DNA from 3 places in the Arthrobacter sp. BGA-UO-ETr-C19 genome. Region 1 is predicted to be linked to each of the others. Evidence: riboswitches for the same ligand, from Rfam matches in the RefSeq annotation. Region 1 holds a riboswitch; each other region holds the start of a gene.
What was found. A riboswitch is a leader RNA that binds a small molecule or an ion and turns the genes downstream of it on or off. The one in region 1 is predicted to bind thiamine pyrophosphate.
Positions count from the first base shown of each region.

Region 2: it holds a riboswitch for thiamine pyrophosphate, as region 1 does, so the genes downstream of both, thiC (phosphomethylpyrimidine synthase ThiC) here and AC57BR_RS15855 (bifunctional hydroxymethylpyrimidine kinase/phosphomethylpyrimidine kinase) in region 1, are expected to answer to the same signal.
Region 3: it holds a riboswitch for thiamine pyrophosphate, as region 1 does, so the genes downstream of both, thiO (glycine oxidase ThiO) here and AC57BR_RS15855 (bifunctional hydroxymethylpyrimidine kinase/phosphomethylpyrimidine kinase) in region 1, are expected to answer to the same signal.

Region 1 covers NZ_JCAQPC010000022.1:199,918-206,328, reverse strand. Annotated here, with positions in the region: gene AC57BR_RS15860 (Rne/Rng family ribonuclease) at 1-781, shown strand, start outside; TPP riboswitch at 974-1,070, shown strand; gene AC57BR_RS15855 (bifunctional hydroxymethylpyrimidine kinase/phosphomethylpyrimidine kinase) at 1,053-2,618, shown strand; gene rplU (50S ribosomal protein L21) at 2,946-3,254, shown strand; gene rpmA (50S ribosomal protein L27) at 3,314-3,577, shown strand; gene obgE (GTPase ObgE) at 3,695-5,284, shown strand; gene proB (glutamate 5-kinase) at 5,349-6,411, shown strand, end outside.
Region 2 covers NZ_JCAQPC010000024.1:1,159,665-1,166,075, reverse strand. Annotated here, with positions in the region: gene AC57BR_RS24275 (VOC family protein) at 1-512, opposite strand, end outside; gene AC57BR_RS24270 (amidohydrolase family protein) at 591-1,673, opposite strand; TPP riboswitch at 1,709-1,816, shown strand; gene thiC (phosphomethylpyrimidine synthase ThiC) at 1,812-3,671, shown strand; gene AC57BR_RS24260 (alpha/beta fold hydrolase) at 3,770-4,504, opposite strand; gene ffh (signal recognition particle protein) at 4,561-6,141, opposite strand; gene AC57BR_RS24250 (glucose-6-phosphate dehydrogenase) at 6,226-6,411, shown strand, end outside.
Region 3 covers NZ_JCAQPC010000024.1:803,789-810,199, reverse strand. Annotated here, with positions in the region: gene thiS (sulfur carrier protein ThiS) at 1-188, opposite strand, end outside; gene thiO (glycine oxidase ThiO) at 185-1,474, opposite strand; TPP riboswitch at 1,468-1,588, opposite strand; gene thiE (thiamine phosphate synthase) at 1,616-2,317, shown strand; gene AC57BR_RS22680 (ferritin-like fold-containing protein) at 2,318-3,004, opposite strand; gene AC57BR_RS22675 (RNB domain-containing ribonuclease) at 3,046-4,566, shown strand; gene AC57BR_RS22670 (DEAD/DEAH box helicase) at 4,869-6,411, shown strand, end outside.

The DNA of each region.
Region 1 (6,411 bases):
GCGCCGCCGCGGCAAGGGCGGACAGCCGTCCGAGACTGCCCCGGCTGCCCCTGCTGCCGTGCACCACCCGGAACCGTCGGAAGCAGAACGCCACGCCAAGGCTGAAGCGACCCGCGCTGCCCTCGCCAACATCGCGGCAGCGGCCCACGCCGCCCACCTGCATGAGGAAGCAGCGCACAGCGCCGCAGCGTCGGGTGAGGGCGCCCGGCCGGCTGCCCCCGCGGCCGCAGCAGCACCGGAAAGCCCCGTGGTGCACCGTGCTCCGGAAACGGAGAGCGTCTCTGGACGGCCCGGAGCGGTGCTTACGTTCGGTGGCGAGAAGGTGATTCTTCCGTTCGTCGATCACAGCGAGGAACCGGCCAAGGAAACGCCGGCTTTGACGCTGGACCGCCTGGAGGAAGCCTTCGCGCACCTGGGCGCTCCAATCGCTCCGGCCGAAGAGGAGGCTCCCGCGCCGGCCCGCCCGGCAAGCCGGCAGCCGGAACGCACCGATGGCCAGCCCGTCGCAGGCCAGCCGGCCACAAGGCAGCCGGTGGAAAGCCCCGCCGCGCCGTCCCGCAGCCGCCGTCCGCGTCGCAACCGCAGTGCCAGCCGCGCCCAGGGTGCAGCCAACGAGACATCCGTGGAACATCACGAGGTTGCGCCGGCTGCTGCTGCGGGGCATTCGCACGAGGCCAAGGCTCCGGAGGCGGGCGATGCGCAGGGAGCGCCCAAGGCTACTCAGCGGCCGGCCAGCGAGCCGATCATTCTGGGCGTCGGGGTACCCGCCTCAGAACTGTAGGACTGGCGAACCCTGAGCTGATGTATGGAAAGGTCCGGCACCGCACCTGCGGTGCCGGACCTTTCTGGTTCCGGAGGATTTGGCCCGGTCAAGTCAAAAGAAACGAGCCGGAAAGCGGCGGGCCACAGCCCCGCGGAAGCCTGTCGCAAACGTCAAATTCGGTGTCCCAGGCCGGACGAACCGCTAGGCTGGGGGACTGACACGGGGTGCCGCGCACGGGCCGGCTGAGATCCAAACCCGTTGAACCTGTCCGGTTAGCACCGGCGAAGGGATGTCTTCCTTGTCATCAGCATCGCTCCTGCCCGCACCCGCGGCTGCCGCCGGTTCCCTTGTGGACACCGTGGCGCCAGCCCTTCCGACTTCCCGCGACGTTCCCCGGGTCCTTGCCATTGCGGGCTCGGATCCGTCCGGCGGAGCAGGCATCCAGGCCGACCTGAAAAGTATTGCGGCCCACGGTGGCTACGGGATGGCAGCAATAACGGCCCTCACCGCACAGAACACCACCGGCGTGCGCGGCGTGCACGTTCCGCCGGCTTCTTTCCTGTCCGCGCAACTGGACGCTGTCAGCGACGACATCCAGGTGGACGCCGTGAAGATCGGCATGCTCGGCGATGCACAGGTGATAACCGCAGTGCGCAACTGGCTCGAAAAGGTGCGCCCCGGCGTCGTGGTTCTCGATCCGGTGATGGTGGCCACCAGCGGTGACCGCCTCCTTCAGGAGTCCGCGGAGGCTGCACTCGGCGAATTACTGCCGCTGGCGGACCTGATCACCCCAAACCTGCCCGAACTTGCCATGCTGCTTGGGGAGCCGGAGGCCGCCGACTGGTCCTCCGCTCTTGACCAGGGCAAGCGGCTCGCGGCCCGGACCGGCGCCACGGTCCTTGTCAAAGGCGGCCACCTGAACGGCTCAACCTGCCCGGACGCCCTCGTCAACACTGCCGGGCTGCTGTCTGCGGAGGTGGTGGAGATCGCCGGTGAACGGATCACCACGCGGAACAGCCACGGCACCGGGTGCTCGCTCTCCTCGGCCATGGCCACGGCCCAGGCGCGGCTGGGCGACTGGGAAGCCTCATTGCGGGAGGTCAAGCCCTGGCTGGCCGGAGCCCTCCGTACATCCGGGCAGCTGGAGGTCGGCGCAGGCAACGGACCGATCAACCACTTCCACCACCTGGCCCGGCCCGAACGTGAGGGCGGGTTCGCGGAACTGCTGCGCGCCGAGACCGTTGCCGACCTGGAAGCCATCTATGGCCTGGGCTTCATCCGTGGACTTGCCGAAGGCACCCTGGTGGAGAAGGAATTCGCGTACTACCTGGCACAGGATGCCATTTACCTCAACGGCTACTCCCGCGTCCTGGCGCGGGCCAGCGCACTCGCGCCAACCGAGTCCGAGCAGCTGTTCTGGGCGCGCTCGGCCCAGCAATGCCTGGAGGTTGAATCGGAACTGCACCGCAACTGGCTCAGCACGCGCACCGTGCAGACGGAGCTTGGCCCGGTCACGAAAGCGTACGTGGATCATCTGGTTGCGGCTTCGGCAAGCGGCAGTTACGCGGTGCTTGTCGCCGCGGTCCTGCCTTGCTTCTGGCTGTATGCCGAGGTGGGGGAGACCCTGTACGCCGAATATGTGGCCGCCGGGTCGCAGGCCGGGCACCCGTATGCCGAGTGGCTGCGGACGTACGCCGACGAGGAGTTCGCTGCCGCGACTATGCGGGCCATAGAAATCGCCGACGACGCCGGCAGGGCCGCCTCTGCGGGAGAGCGTGAAGCGATGATCACCGCGTTCCGGCAGTCCTGCCGGTACGAGGTGGAATTCTTCGACGCGCCGAGCCATCACAGCTGAGCGGAAGTGGGCGCTATGCCCGGTAAGATAGTCGCGCACGGCACCGGATATCCGGAACGGCACCCCTGTGGCGCCTATCACGGACAACCCGCCGGTGCCAGCCTCATTTGCGACCGACGACGGAATTAGCGTATTCTAGATCTTCGGTGCTTACGCCAACACTTGGGTTATGACCCGGGATCGTCCAATCGGGCTGGTTCCTGGGATAGCTCACGGGTTCCCCCCGGGCAATCCACGGCGTTGAGGCACAGCGAGAGCCAGGCCAATCATGGACCCAGGTTCCGCACGCAAATTTAGTAATAGACGTCGAGAGAAGTGAGTGCCCAAGTGGTGTACGCGATTGTCCGCGCAGGCGGCCGCCAAGAGAAGGTTTCCGTTGGAGACTTCGTTACCCTGAACCGCGTCGCCGGTGGAGCTGGCAGCACCATTGAGCTGCCCGCGCTGCTCCTGGTAGACGGCGACAAGGTCACGTCCGCAGCTGCGGACCTGGCCAAGGTCACGGTTACGGCTGAGATCCTCCAGGACCTCCGTGGTCCGAAGATCGTCATCCAGAAGTTCAAGAACAAGACCGGTTACAAGAAGCGCCAGGGTCACCGCCAGGAACTGACCAAGGTCAAGATCACCGGCATCAAGTAACCTCGCGTTACTGTTCAGGTTTTCAACAGATTCCCCAGAATTAAAGGCAGGCATTCCAAATGGCACACAAAAAAGGCGCGAGCTCCACTCGCAACGGTCGTGACTCCAACGCCCAGTACCTCGGCGTCAAGCGCTTCGGCGGCCAGGTAGTTTCCGCTGGCGAGATCATCGTCCGCCAGCGCGGCACCCACTTCCACCCCGGTGCGGGCGTTGGCCGTGGCGGCGACGACACCCTGTTCGCACTGCAGGCAGGTGCCGTTGAATTCGGCACGCGCCGCGGCCGTCGGGTCGTCAACATCGTTGCTGCTGCAGCTGCAGAGTAACAACAAGTTCTAAACCGGTGGAGCGGGCCATGATGGCCCGCTCCACTGTTCTTTTAACCGCATTAGAATCAATCTGGACGTTCCAAACAGCCAGGTTAAGCACAGAGGAGATACACCGTGGCGAGCTTTGTAGACCGGGTAGTACTGCACGTATCCGGCGGTACCGGCGGCCACGGCTGTGTCTCCGTTCACCGTGAGAAGTTCAAGCCGCTGGGCGGACCCGACGGCGGCAACGGCGGCGACGGTGGCGACGTCATCCTGCGCGTCGACTCGCAGACCACCACGCTGCTCGACTACCACCACGCACCCCACCGGCACGCCACTAACGGCGGCCCCGGCATGGGTGACTGGCGCGGCGGCAAGAACGGCGAAACCCTGGTCCTGCCGGTTCCGGACGGAACCGTCGTCAAGACCAAGGACGGCAAGGTCCTTGCCGACCTCGTCGGCGAGGGCACCGAATTCATCGCGGCGTCCGGCGGGCAGGGCGGGCTCGGCAACGCCGCCCTGTCCTCCCAGAAGCGGCGGGCGCCGGGCTTCGCCCTGCTTGGCATCGAGGGTGACGCCAGCGACATCGTCCTTGAGCTGAAGTCGATCGCGGACATTGCCCTGGTGGGTTTCCCCTCCGCCGGCAAGTCCAGCCTGATCGCGGCCATGTCCGCCGCCCGCCCGAAGATCGCCGATTACCCTTTCACCACGCTCATCCCCAACCTCGGCGTGGTCCAGGCCGGCGACGTCCGTTTCACCATTGCCGACGTTCCGGGACTCATCGAGGGCGCCAGCGAAGGCAAGGGCCTGGGCCACAACTTCCTCCGACACGTCGAACGCTGCGCAGCTTTGGTCCACGTTTTGGACTGCGGTACGCTGGAATCTGACCGAGATCCGCTCTCCGACCTCGCAATTATTGAAACCGAGCTCGAAAAGTATGCGGTGGACATGAGCTACGCCGGCTCGAATGGCGAAGTTGTCCCGCTCAACCACCGTCCACGGCTGGTGGCACTGAATAAGGTGGACCTTCCGGACGGCAAGGACATGGCCGAGTTCGTCCGGCCGGAGCTGGAGTCCCGCGGCTACCGCGTCTTCGAAGTTTCAGCCACGAGCCATGAGGGCCTGCGCCAGCTTGGCTTCGCCATGGCAGAGATCGTGCAGGCCGCCCGCCACAGTGTGGAGGCCACGCCGCCGAAGGTGCACGCACCGGTACTGCGGCCCCGGGCCGTCAACGAGACCGGTTTCCGGATCCGCCGCGAGGAGAAGAACCTGGAGCCGCTGTTCCGCGTGCTGGGCGAGAAGCCCGTGCGCTGGGTCAAGCAGACGGACTTCACCAACGAGGAAGCCATTGGCTACCTTGCCGACCGCCTGGCCAAGCTCGGTGTAGAAACCGAGCTGTTCAAGCAGGGCGCCAAGCCCGGCGACACCGTGGTGATCGGTGAGGACGACGGCGTGGTGTTTGACTGGGAGCCGACCATGATGGCAGGCGCCGAGCTGCTGGCCTCGCCGCGCGGCACGGACGTCCGCTTCGCAGACATCGGCGACCGTCCCACCCGCAGCCAGAAGCGCGAGGAACAGATCGAACGGCGCGAGGCGAAGGCAGCGGCACGGGCAGAGCTGGAAGCCGAGCGCAAAGCCGGCATCTGGACCGAGTCCGTCAGCGCGCGCCGGGCTGCCCAGCCTCTCAAGGAGAGCGGACTGAACACCGAACATGAGGAGTGAACCCGCACACGTGACCGATACTTCCGCAATTGTCATCGAGGAACCCCGGACCGACGACCGCAGCATGCTCGCCAGGGCGCGCCGCATTGTGGTCAAAGTAGGATCGTCGTCGCTCACGAGCATCAAGGGCGGAATCTCCGAAGAGGCGTTGATCGAACTCTCCAATGCGCTGGCTGCCAAGAGCAACGAGGGCGCCGAAATCATTCTGGTTTCCTCCGGTGCCATCTCTGCGGGGCTGGCACCGCTGGGCCTGGCCAAGCGCCCCCGCGACCTGGCAACGCAGCAGGCCGCAGCCAGCGTGGGGCAGGGCCTGCTCATGGCCCGCTACACACACGCCTTCGCGGCGCACGGCGTCACCGTAAGCCAGGTGCTGCTGACCGCGGATGACCTGATGCGGCGCAGCCACCACCAGAACGCGTTCCGCGCATTGAACCGTCTGCTGAACCTGGGCGTGGTTCCCGTGGTCAACGAGAATGACACCGTGGCCACGCACAAGATCCGCTTCGGCGACAACGACCGGCTCTCGGCCCTCGTGGCCCACCTGGTCCGCGCCGACGCGCTGGTGCTGCTGTCCGACGTCGACTCCCTCTACGACGGCCCGCCCGCCAAGGGGGCCAAGCGGATCCCGCAGGTTGACGGCCCCGAGGACCTGGAAGGCGTCAACATCGGCAGCCCCGGCAAGGCCGGCGTCGGCACCGGCGGCATGCAGACTAAGGTCGAGGCCGCCACGATGGCCGCGGATTCGGGCATTCCCGCCCTCGTCACCTCGACGGCCAATGCGGCCGCCGCCCTGGCCGGCGAAGACGTGGGAACGTGGTTCTCCGTCAACAGCGGCCGCAAGTCCGTGCGCATGATGTGGCTCGCGCACCTTGCCCACGTTCAGGGACGGCTGATCCTCGACGACGGCGCCGTGCGGGCTGTGCGGGACAACCGCACCTCGCTGCTGCCCGCCGGCATCACGGCCGTTGAGGGCAACTTCGAAAGCGGCGACGCCGTCGAAATGGTCTCGCTGGATGGCACAGTGATCGCGCGCGGCCTGGTGAACTACTCCGCGGCCGAACTGCCGCAGATGCTCGGCCGGTCCACTGTTGAGCTCGGCGAGGCCCTGGGCCGCGGGTTCGACCGTG
Region 2 (6,411 bases), on a different contig from region 1:
TGGCCTTCCACGGACTCCTGCGTGAGGTGGTCCTGGAGGTACTTCTGCGGCGGCAGCGCCAGGCTGTCCATGACCACGTTCTTGCCGTCCCAGGACCACGCCTCGCGCGGACGGTCCCAGTAGAGTTCGATCCCGTTGCCTTCAGGGTCGGTGAAATAGAACGCCTCGCTCACCAGGTGGTCGGCGCTGCCCACGAAGGACTGCGGCTCGTACTGGGCCGCGCTGGCAATGGTGGCGGCCAGCGAGGACTGATCCTGGAACAGGAGCGCCGTGTGGAAGAGGCCGGCCTCGCCCCGGCCGGGAATATTGAGGCCCGGGGCGGGAGCAAGGTGCACCAGCGGCGTCTTGAGCCGGCCGAGGTAGAGGCCGCCATCCTGCTCGGCGACGACGTCCAGGCCGAGGGCACGCTGGTAGTAATCGGTCATGAGCTTCATGTCGCCCACCTTGAGCATGACGGTGCCCATGGCGAGGTCGGCAGGAAGCAAGTCCTGGCTGCTGTCAGCTGCTGTCATTGAAAACTCCCGAATGTCCGGACCACCGGATTTCGGCAGCCTCTACATCTCTAAATTACTTGAAGCTTCAATTTATTCCTAATGCACAATCTTTCCCCGGAGCACCACATTCGTGAGGCTCCGGATGGTCTCCGGCACGGCACGAGGGTCCTCCCGGCAGACCACCACGTCCGCGGCCGCCCCTTCCGACAGCCCTTCGGCCCCGAGCCAGCGGCGCGCACGCCAGCATGCCGCGTCAAGCGCAGCCGGTGCCGGAAGCCCGGCGGCGTGAAGTTCGAGGATTTCGTCTGCGATGCGGCCGTGCCGGATCACGCTGCCGGCATCGGTTCCCGCGTAAATTTCGACGCCGGCCTCGTAGGCCTCCAGAACACGCTCGCGACGGCGGGCCCACAGGGCGCGCATGTGCTCCGCATACCGCGGAAACTTCGGTTCGGCCTGGTCGGCGATGTCCGGGAAGGTGGCGATGTTGATAAGTGTCGGCACAATCGGCACCTGCTGCGCGACGAACCGCGGGATGTGCCGGGGCAGCAGGCCCGTGGCATGCTCGATGCAATCGACGCCGGCGTCCAGCATGTCATCCAGGGTGTCCTCGCCGAAGCAATGCGCCGTGACCCTGGCCCCCTCGTCGTGGGCGGCCACGACGGCGTCCCGCACCGCCGCGGCTGGGAACGAGGGCGCGAGGTCGCCGGCGGTCCGGTCGATCCAGTCCCCCACCAGCTTGACCCAGCCGTCCCCTTCCCGCGCCTGCTTGCGCACCGCCTCCACGAGGCCCTCCGGCTCGACTTCCACCGCGAAGTTCCTCAGGTACCGGCGGGACCGGGCCACATGCCGGCCCGCCCTGATGATTCGCGGCGTGTCGGTCCTCTGCTGCAGCCACCGGTTGTCGCTGGCGGCCCCGGCGTCCCGGACAAGGAGCGTGCCGGCGTTGCGGTCCGTCATGGCCTGGCTGTACGCCACGTCGTCGTCCACGGGACCGCCCGGGCCCAGCCCGATGTGGCAGTGGGCATCCACGAAACCAGGCAGGACCCAGCCGTCCAGGACGGCGTCCGGCTGTTGACCCGGAGAATTGAACGTCAGCTTCCCGTCCACGGCCCAGAGCCCTCGGCGTTCCTCATCCGCAGCAGTGAGCACGGGTCCGCTGAATTCGATGATGTGAGCCATGACTCCAGCCTAAGCCGAAGCTGTGGTAGCTTCGTCTACGACCACACGGGTGCCCCTGCAGGGGCTGAGATCAGGCTGGTGCAGCCTGCGACCGTTGAACCTGTCCGGGTAATGCCGGCGAAGGAAGTGAGCAGTAAATTGAGCACCCAGAAATCACAGCTGAGCCCTGCCCAAAACGATGCAGGCCAAAACGATGCAGCCCAGATTGATGCAGCCCAAAGTGAAGCCGCCGGTGATGCTGCCGGCCGTGTCACGCAGTCGCTGAAGTCCCATTCGCTGGCTTATCTGGAGGGGGACGGACTGCGGGTTCCGGTAACGGAAATCGCCTTGGAGCCTTCACCGAACGGTGAGCAGAACGATCCACTGCGGGTTTACCGCACGGCGGGTCCGGGAAGCGACCCGGTGGTGGGCCTGGCGCCGTTCCGTGCGGAATGGATTGCGGCCCGGGCGGACACGGAAACGTACGACGGACGTGAACGGAACCTGCTCGACGACGGCAAGTCAGCCGTGCGCCGCGGCGCGGCTTCCGCCGAATGGAAGGGCGCCAGGCCGGTGCCCCGCCGTGCGGCGGAAGGCAAGACCGTGACGCAGATGCACTATGCGCGGCAGGGCATCATCACCCCCGAAATGCGTTTCGTGGCCCTCCGCGAAAACTGCGATGTGGAACTGGTCCGCAGCGAACTCGCCGCCGGACGGGCCATCATCCCCACCAACATCAACCACCCGGAATCCGAGCCGATGATCATCGGCAAGGCATTCCTGGTGAAGATCAACGCCAACATCGGCAACTCGGCCGTCACCAGCTCCATTGCGGAGGAGGTGGACAAGCTGCAGTGGGCCACCCAGTGGGGCGCGGACACCGTCATGGACCTGTCCACGGGCGACGACATCCACACCACGCGTGAGTGGCTCATCCGCAACTCCCCCGTGCCGATCGGCACAGTTCCGATCTACCAGGCCCTGGAGAAGGTCAACGGCGAAGCGAACGCCCTCACCTGGGAAATCTTCCGCGACACCGTCATCGAACAGTGCGAACAGGGCGTGGACTACATGACCATCCACGCCGGCGTGCTGCTGCGGTACGTGCCGCTCACGGCGAACCGCGTAACCGGCATTGTTTCCCGCGGCGGCTCGATCATGGCCGGCTGGTGCCTTGCCCACCACCAGGAAAACTTCCTGTACACCCACTTTGATGAGCTGTGCGAGATCTTCGCGAAGTACGACGTCGCGTTCTCACTCGGCGACGGACTTCGGCCGGGCGCGACGGCGGACGCCAACGACGCCGCGCAGTTCGCCGAACTGGACACCTTGGCTGAGCTGACCCAGCGGGCCTGGGAGTACGACGTGCAGGTCATGGTGGAAGGTCCGGGGCACATCCCGTTCCACCTGGTGCGGGAGAACGTCGAGCGCCAGCAGGAACTTTGCAAGGGTGCGCCCTTCTACACGCTGGGCCCCCTGGTCACGGATGTGGCCCCCGGCTACGACCACATCACCTCGGCCATCGGCGCCACCGAAATCGCCCGCTACGGCACGGCGATGCTGTGCTACGTCACCCCAAAGGAACACCTGGGCCTGCCGAACAAGGACGATGTGAAGACTGGCGTCATCACCTACAAGATCGCCGCCCACGCGGCCGACCTTGCCAAGGGGCACCCCGGCGCGAACGAGCGGGACGATGCACTGTCCAAGGCCCGGTTCGAGTTCCGGTGGCGCGACCAGTTCGCGCTGTCGCTGGACCCGGTGACGGCCGAGTCCTTCCACGACGAGACGTTGCCGGCGGAGCCTGCCAAGACGGCGCATTTCTGTTCGATGTGCGGGCCCAAGTTCTGCTCCATGAGGATCAGCCAGGACATCCGGAACGAGTACGGCTCCGCCGAGGCGCAGGCCGCCCTCGCCGAGATGGCGGAGGGCATGCGCGAGAAGAGCCAGGAATTTCTTGCTGCGGGCGGAAAGGTGTACCTTCCCGAGCTGCGGCTGCCGGAGTCAGCCCGCAACTAGCGGCACTTTGGGGTACCTGTCCGGCCGGCATTGGGGGCCGGCCGGGCGGGGTTCCGAAAGTACGTCAGGACGCCGTTTTCTCCAGCATGCTCAGTCCGTCAGGACGCGCGGGGATGCTGACGCCGGCTGACCTCGGCGATGAACGACCTGATGTAGCGGTCGCCTTCCGGTGAGTCGTGGGGCCGGTGCCCGCCCGCAGCGATGCGGTGCAGGGCGCCCGTCTCCCGCAGGTAGCCGGCAATTTCCTCGTACAGGGGCTCCCAGCCGCCTGTGAGGACCAGGGTGGGAACACCGGGCACGATCTGCAGCGGCGCCTGCCACGGCGGTGCCTGCAGGCGCAGCCGGCGCGCAGCCCGCCTCGCCTCGGGGGTACTGGGCTCCGGTGTGTCCGCGGCGAAGGCGCGGCGCAGAAACTCACGTTCGTAGTCGTCGTCGCCGAGCTGGTGCCTGACGTCGAACAGTGGCTCCATCAGGGCCCGGTGCGCGGCGGTGGCAGGCAAGTCGGCGGTGAGCGACAGGCAGGCCGGTTCCACGAGCGTCAGCGAGAAGACCAGGTCCGGGCGTTCGACGGCGGCCATCATCGCGGCGATGGCGCCCTGCGAATGAGCCACTACGTGTCCACCGGCGGCCCCGCGCCCGTCGTCCGCCAGGGACCGCAGCACAATGCGGGCATCCTCGGCGAAGTCGGTCTCCAGGGGTTCGGCCTCTGCGTCAAAGCCGTGGCGGCGCAGAAACAGGGCGTCGTACTGCAGGGCCATGCCGTGCTGGCGCGGCCACGCCGCGGAGCCGAAATTACCGGCACCGTGGACGAAGACTACCCGCTGCTTATACATGACCCAACCTTATGGCAGCGGTCTGACATCGGCGCCGGCCGACATGACCGTGCGCCCTATTTACCGCCCATGAACTTGTCGAAGCCCTTGGGCAGGTTCAGCTGGGACGGATCGAAGTCGCCCGACTGCTGGCCGAAGGCTGCTCCTGTGGGCACCGCCTTGGATGCCCCGGCCCGCCGGGCTTCCGCTTCGCGAAGCTCCTGCGCCGCCTTGGCAGGGTTGCCGGAACGGGCCTTCTTCTTGGGCGCGTTCTTGCCGCCCTTGCGGGCACCGCCGGCCCCCATGCCGGGCATCCCGGGCATTCCCGGCATGCCGCCGCCCTGGGCCATCTTCTTCATCATCTTCTGGGCCTGGGCGAAGCGTTCCAGCAGCCCGTTGACCTCGGACACGTGCACGCCGGAGCCGCGGGCGATGCGGGCCCGGCGGGAGCCGTTGATGATCTTGGGTGCCACCCGCTCGTGCGGGGTCATCGAGCGGACAATGGCCTCCACCCGATCGATCTCGCGCTCGTCGAACTGCTCCAGCTGCTGCCGGATGTTCTGCGCACCGGGCATCATCATGAGCATCTTCTTCATGGAGCCCATTTTGCGGATCTGCTGCATCTGCGCGAGGAAGTCATCCAGCGTGAAATCCTCCTGGTCGGCGAACTTCTTCGCCATCCGGGCGGCTTCGTCCTTGTCCCAGGACTTTTCAGCCTGCTCAATGAGGGACAGGACGTCACCCATGTCCAGGATGCGCGAGGCCATCCGGTCCGGGTGGAACAGTTCGAAGTCGTCCAGGCTTTCACCGGTCGAGGCGAACATGACGGGTTTGCCGGTGACCGACGAAACGGACAGCGCGGCACCGCCGCGCGCGTCGCCGTCGAGCTTTGACAGCACGATGCCGGTGAAGTTGACGCCTTCATCAAAGGCCATGGCCGTGTTAACGGCGTCCTGGCCGATCATGGAGTCGATCACGAAGAGCACTTCGTTGGGGACAATGGCCCGGCGGATCTGGCGCGCCTGCTCCATCATGTCGGCGTCGACGCCGAGGCGGCCGGCGGTGTCCACGATGACGACGTCGTGCAGCTTCTGGCGTGCTTCCTCGACGCCGGAGCGTGCGACGGCGACGGGGTCGCCGGCCGGGTGGGCCAGTTCGGAGGTGGCGCCCGGGTGCGGCGCGAAGACGGGAACGCCCGCGCGCTGGCCCACAACCTGCAGCTGCGTCACGGCGTTGGGTCGCTGGAGGTCACAGGCGACCAGGATGGGGCTGTGACCCTGCGCCTTCATCCACTTGGCGAGCTTTCCGGCCAGGGTGGTCTTGCCGGCGCCCTGGAGGCCGGCGAGCATGATGATGGTGGGGCCGGTCTTGGCCATCCGGATGCGCCGCGTCTCGCCGCCGAGGATCTCAACAAGCTCCTCGTTGACGATCTTCACGATCTGCTGGCTGGGGTTCAGGGCGCCGGAGACTTCGGCGCCGAGCGCACGCTCACGCACCTGCCCGGTGAATTCCCGGACCACGGGCACGGCAACATCCGCATCCAGCAGGGCGCGCCGGATCTCGCGGACTGTGGCGTCGACGTCTGCCTCGGTGAGGCGGCCCTTGCCGCGAAGGTTCTTGAAGGTTGCTGTCAACCGGTCAGAGAGTGAATTGAACACGCGCCGTGCACTTCTTTCAGTGGATGTACGGGACTCGACTATCTAGGGTATCAAGACACGCCTTCAAGATGGCATGCTGACAGGGTGACGAGCCAAACGACTGTGAAAACCCTGCTCATCCTCGGTGCCTCCGGCGATCTCACCGGCCGGCTTCTTCTCCCCGGTCTGGCCAGGCTGGTGGCCACCGGCCGCGCCGCGGGTCTGAAGCTCGCGGGGGCCGGTTCGGATCCGTGGTCACGGGAACAGTGGCAGGAACGCGTGCATGCCGCC
Region 3 (6,411 bases), on a different contig from region 1:
AGGGCGGTGCTGTGCCACTGGCTGCGCGGCACGACGGCTGCATTGCGCGCCACCGCCACACCCAGTCGCTGGCCGTCGGCGGCCTGCCCGTTGGCGGACAGGCGGCGTCCCGTGACCTGGCTGACGAGCGAGGTCACCGAGGCGCCCTCGCCCACTTCCTGTTCGATACCGTTCAGAGTGATGTTCATGCTGGTTCCTTGTTCGGGTCAAATGTGACGCGGGTCAAATGTGAGAGTGCAGCGGCCGCTCCCGCCAGGTCCGCGGGCCCGGGGGAAAACCGGCCCGGCCGGAACGCGGCCCAGCGCGGATCCGTGATGCCATCCATGAGCTGGCGGCAGATCACTGCGGCCGCCGGGGTCAGCAGGACGCCGTGGCGGAAGAAGCCGGTGGCGATGATGAGGCCGGCCACGTCAGTCCCGGCCCCCTGCCCGCGGGCCGGAACCCGGCCGAGCAGCGGCGCGTTGTCCGGTGTGCCCGGCCGCGCCCGCGCAGTGGCTTCAAGGAGCTCGAGCTCGGCGACTGCCGGCAGCAGGACCTGCGCGTCACGCAGCAACTGGTAGACGCCGCCGGCGCTGGTGCCCGGTACCCCGTCTTCACGCTGGGTGGCGCCGATCACCACCGTGCCGTCCTGGCGGGGCACGATGTAGACCGGAACGCCCCGCACCATGCCGCGGACCGTTGCGGTCAGCAGGGGCTGCAGGTGTGCGGGGACCCTGAGCCTGAGGATGTCTCCGTAGACCGGGCGCAGCGGCAGCTGCAGTCCTTCCGGGAGGTTCTGCAGCTGGGCCGCGGCCAGGCCGTTGGCCACCACCGTCTCGGCCGCCCTGACGGACCCGCCTCCGGCCAGCCGGGCCCCGCAGACCTGCCCGCCGTCCCAGAGCAGGCCGGCGGCGTGCTCCCGCACCGCGTATCCCTCCGCTGCCGTGAGCTCCTGGCCATGGCCGGCCAGCCCGGCGGCGATCGCCCGGACGAGCCTTCGCGGATCCACCTGGTGGTCCGCCGGGATGTCCAGGGCGCAGGAGATCGCGGGGCTAAGCAGCGGCTCCCGCGAGCGTGCCTCGCGGATGGTCAGCGGTTCAACATCCAGCCCGTGGGTCCGCTGTACGTCCCGCAGGTCCATCAGGGCCCGGCGGTCGGCGGGATCGGCACCCACTGCAAGGGTCGGCGTCGTCAGGTACCCGGCGTCCTCGCCGGCAGTGAGGGTGGCAGCAAAGTCCGGCCATCTGGCGGATGACTCCAGCATCAGTTCCAGGAGTCCTTCCTCCTGGTAATGCAATTCGCTGACCGGAGCGAGCATGCCGGCTGCGGCCCAGCTTGCGCCGCTGCCGGGGGCTTCATCTATCAGCACCACCGAGCGGCCGGCGCGCCGTGCTTCCCAGGCGATGCCGTGCCCCACCACGCCGCCGCCGATGACGGCCACATCTGCCTCAAGACTTGTGGCGGCACATTCTTCGCCGCGTGTTCCAGGGTTCATGCATAATCCTTCCCTACGCCGGTACTAACCGGATCAGGTCAAGCGGTCGGCTCTGACGCCCTCTCAGCCCTGCGCCTTTTATGACAGCAGTAACGGGCTCCCGCGGTACCTGCCCAGTTTAGAGGAACTAAGGTGGTTGCCATGACCCAGCACTCTGCCCACACAGCCGCCCGCCTGTACCTCTGCACCGACGCCCGCAAGGACCGCGGGGACTTCGCGGACTTCGTGGACGCGGCGTTTGCCGGCGGAGTGGACATCATCCAGCTGCGGGACAAGAGCATCGAGGCCGCCGAGGAACTCGAGCTGCTGGACACCGTCCATGCCGCCGCCCGCAGGCACGGACGGCTGTGGGCCGTGAACGACCGCGCCGATATCGCGTCCATCGCCGGTGCGCCGGTATTCCACATCGGCCAGAAGGACCTGCCGCTCCGCGCTGCCCGGAAGCTGCTGCACGATTCAACTGTGATCGGACTGTCCACCCACAGCACGGACCAGGTGGATGCCGCTATCGGCGCCGCCCACGGCCGCAGCGGCCTGGACTATTTCTGCGTAGGCCCGCTCTGGGCCACGCCCACCAAGCCCGGGCGCGCCGCCGTCGGGCTCGACCTGGTGCGCTACGCGGCGGAGGCTGTCCGCACCGCGGACGAGGAGCGGGTCGGCGGCCTGCTGCTGCCCTGGTTCGCCATCGGCGGGATCGACCGCACGAATGTGGAGCAGGTCCTGGCGGCCGGAGCCAGCCGGATCGTCGTCGTACGCGCCATCACCGAGGCAGCAGACCCGGCAGCCGCCGCCGCGGAACTGCTCGACGCCCTCGACGCAACGGCGCCGGCAGCCATCTCCTAGCTACCCGCTCAGTCCCAGCTGGACCATCCGCCGGGAGTGGTTTTCCGCGACTTCGGCGGTGATGCCCCGCACCAGCTCGCGTGCAGTGGCATCCGTGGCGTCGGGCTCTGCCTCGACAAACAGCTCGCCAAGAAAGGCGTGTTCATGGCCCACGCGCTGGGCCTGGGTGATCGCTTCACCCAGGAGGCGGCGGCCCCACAGCGCGAGCCTGGACGCGAGCCTGGGGTCGTCCGCCAGCGCTCCCCTGAGCCGGTCCCGGAGGACGCCCGTGGCTTCTTCCGACGTCTGGATCTGCTGGATGAGGTCGCGCGTTCCGGGATCCACGAACCGGGCCACCGCCCGGTAGAAATCGGCGGAAACGGTGTCCACCACATAGGCCTTCATCAGGGATTCGTACCAGTCTGCCGGGCGGGTCCGTTCGTGGAAGTGGTCCACGGCGGACTGGAACGGCAGCATCGCATTTTCGACGTCGACGCCCATCTCCGCCAGCTTGGCGCTCACCAGTTCGTAGTGCTGGAATTCAATGACCGCGATCCGGCCGATCACCGCCCGGTCATGCAGTGTGGGTGAGTAGCGGGCGTCCGAGGAGAGCCGTTCGAACGCGGACAATTCGCCATATGCCATCACGCCGAACAGGTCTGCGACGAAACGGTCGTAGCGAGCGGTGTCAGCCGAGGATGTGCCCATAATCCAAGACTAACGGCGCAATTCGGGCTAACCTGATTTTCGTGTCACATCATCGTCTCTCGCCCAGCGTCCACGAGCAGACCAACGCGCTCGCGGACGCCCTGAGCGCGCTGCGGACGGAGCTGGAGCTCCCGGGGGACTTCCCCGAGGACGTGCTCAAGGAAGCCGAAGCCGCGGTGGCGGACCGGCAGTTTCCGGACCTGGACCTGACCGGAGTGGACTTCCTGACCATCGATCCGCCGTCGTCCACTGATCTGGACCAGGCGCTGTTCATCGAACGCCACGGCCAGGGCTACCAGATCCTCTACGCCATTGCAGACGTTCCGTCCTTCGTGCAGCCGGGCGGTGCGCTCGACGCCGAGACCCGCCGTCGCGGGCAGACTTTCTACGCACCGGACGGCCGGATACCGCTGCATCCGGAGGTGATCAGCGAGAACGCCGGCAGCCTGCTGGCCGGGCAGCTGTGCTCCGCCTTCGTCTGGGAATTCGAGCTCGATGCGGCCGCCGAGGTGGTGTCCGCGGCGGTGCGCCGGGCCGCTGTGCGCAGCCGGGCCAAGCTCAACTACAAGGGCGTCCAGGCAGACCTGGATGCCGGCACCGCCCCTCCGATGCTGCAGCTGTTGCGTGAGGTGGGGCGCAAGCGCGTGGACCTGGAGCGGGCCCGCGGCGGGGCCAGCCTGAACATGCCGGAGCAGGAGATCGTCCAGCTGCCCGACGGCGGCTACCGGATCGTGGCGGTCCCCCAGCTTCCGGTGGAGGACTGGAACGCCCAGATTTCGCTCATGACCGGGATGGCCGCCGCTTCGCTGATGCTCAACGGCAAGGTGGGGATCCTGCGCACCATGCCGGCCCCGGATGAACGCTCGCTCAGCCACTTCAAGCGTCAGACAGCCGCGCTGGGCAAACCGTGGGACGGGCAGGAAAGCTACGGCGAGTACCTGCGCACCCTCGATCCCACCGACCACCGGCAACTGGCCATCCTCCATTCGGCCGGCATGCTCTTCCGCGGAGCCGCGTACACGCACTTCGACGGAACCGTCCCGGAGGACGCCGTCCAGTCAGCCATCGGCACGGCGTACGCCCACACCACCGCGCCGCTGCGCCGGCTCGTGGACCGGTTTGTTTTGGTCATCTGCGAGGCACTGAGCAACAACCGCCCGGTGCCGGCCTGGGCCCGGGAGGCGCTCCCCTCGCTGCCCGAAATCATGGCGTACTCGGACCAGCTGGCGGCAAGGATGGAACGCCTTGCCCTGGACACCGTGGAAGCCGCGCTGCTGATCAACCACATCGGACAGGAGTTCGATGCCGTGGTGATTTCCGGGTCGAAGCCGGCCAAAAACGGCAACGGAAACGGGAATGGCGCCGGGAACGGGAATGGCAACGGTAAAGGCCTGAACGGCAAGGGAACCAACGGTTCGGGCCCCTCCGGCGTGGTCCAGATCGCCGAACCGGCCGTGACGGCCAGGTGCGCGGGCGAAATGGAGCCCGGCACCAGGGTCCGCGTCCGGCTCATCTCCTCGGACATCACCACCAGGGAGATCCACCTTGAGCTCGTCGACTGATCCGCTCCTGCGCCCGCCACGGGCCCCTGCTGCGGCGTGAGTCAAGGAAAACATGGGTTTGCCAGTAGACTGGGTGGGTAGTAATGGATGCCCGGTCGTTGATTTCCTTGATTTGAATTCAACAAGCCCGCCCCTACGCGATCTTGAGTCACACCCGCCGGTCCCCAGTGCCGGCATTTAGATAGCCCGCGATCGGCTTCCACTGGAATTGCTTGCGCGCCTGAGCGTGCTCCGGAACGGCCCCCGTGCCCGCCCCGTTGAGCAGGCGGCGCCAATGCCTAAATGAATAAGGAAACTCCCCTGTGAGTGAATTGCATACCCACCAGCTTCTCTCCGACGACACCGGCACCGAGACCATCGAGCCGGAAGAGACCATCATCTCGGACGAGAAGCCGCACGAAATAGCCGAAAAGTCCTTCGCCGACTACAGCGTGCGCGCCGACATCGTCGAGTCCCTCGCCGACGCCGGTATCACCCACCCCTTCCCGATCCAGGCTATGACCCTGCCCGTGGCACTGTCCGGCCACGACATCATCGGCCAGGCCAAGACGGGCACCGGCAAGACCCTCGGCTTCGGCATTCCCGCCCTGCAGCGCGTAGTGGGCCAGGACGACCCAGGCTTCGGCAAGCTGCCTGCCCCCGGGGCACCGCAGGCCATGGTGATTGTTCCCACACGCGAGCTGGCCGTCCAGGTCGCCAACGACCTGCAGACCGCCTCACGCAAGCGCAATGCCCGCATCGCCACGATCTACGGCGGCCGTGCGTATGAGCCGCAGATCGAGGCACTCCAGAAGGGCGTGGAAGTCGTTGTCGGCACTCCCGGCCGCCTCATCGACCTCTACAAGCAGAAGCACCTTGTGCTGAAGAACGTGAAGATCGTGGTCCTCGACGAGGCCGACGAGATGCTGGACCTCGGCTTCCTGCCCGACGTCGAGACCCTCATCGCCGGTACGCCCGCCGTCCGCCAGACGCTCCTGTTCTCCGCCACCATGCCGGGCCCCGTCATCGCCATGGCCCGCCGGTACATGACGCAGCCCACCCACATCCGCGCTGCCGATCCGGACGACGAGGGCCTGACCAAGCGCGATATCCGCCAGCTCATCTACCGCGCGCACAGCATGGACAAGACCGAGGTTGTTGCCCGCATCCTGCAGGCCCGCGGCCGCGGCCGGACCATCATCTTCACCAAGACCAAGCGCACCGCAGCCAAGGTTGCCGAGGAACTGGTGGACCGCGGATTCGCCGCGGCTGCCATCCACGGCGACCTCGGGCAGGGCGCGCGCGAGCAGGCCCTCCGCGCCTTCCGCAACAACAAGGTGGACGTCCTCGTGGCCACCGACGTCGCGGCCCGCGGCATCGACGTCGACGACGTCACGCATGTCATCAACTACCAGTGCGTGGAAGACGAGAAGATCTACCTGCACCGCGTGGGCCGCACCGGCCGCGCCGGCAACAAGGGCACGGCCGTGACCTTCGTGGACTGGGACGACATGCCGCGCTGGGGCCTGATCAACAAGGCGCTGGGCCTGAGCGTTCCGGAGCCCATCGAAACGTACTCCTCGTCACCGCACCTGTACGAGGACCTGGACATCCCGGAAGGGACCAAGGGCCGGCTGCCGCGCAGCAAGCGCACCCTGGCCGGTGTCGACGCCGAAGTCCTGGAGGACCTGGGCGAGACCGGCAAGAAGAACACCCGCTCCGGCGGCCGCGATGCCGGCCGCTCCGGCAGCAGGGAAGGCAGCCGCCGCGGCGGTGACGCGGGCAAGCGTTCGGGCGAGCGCCGCCGTCGTTCTTCAGATTCAGGCGCGGATGCCGGAACCGGTCCCGCTTCCACTGCGACCGTTG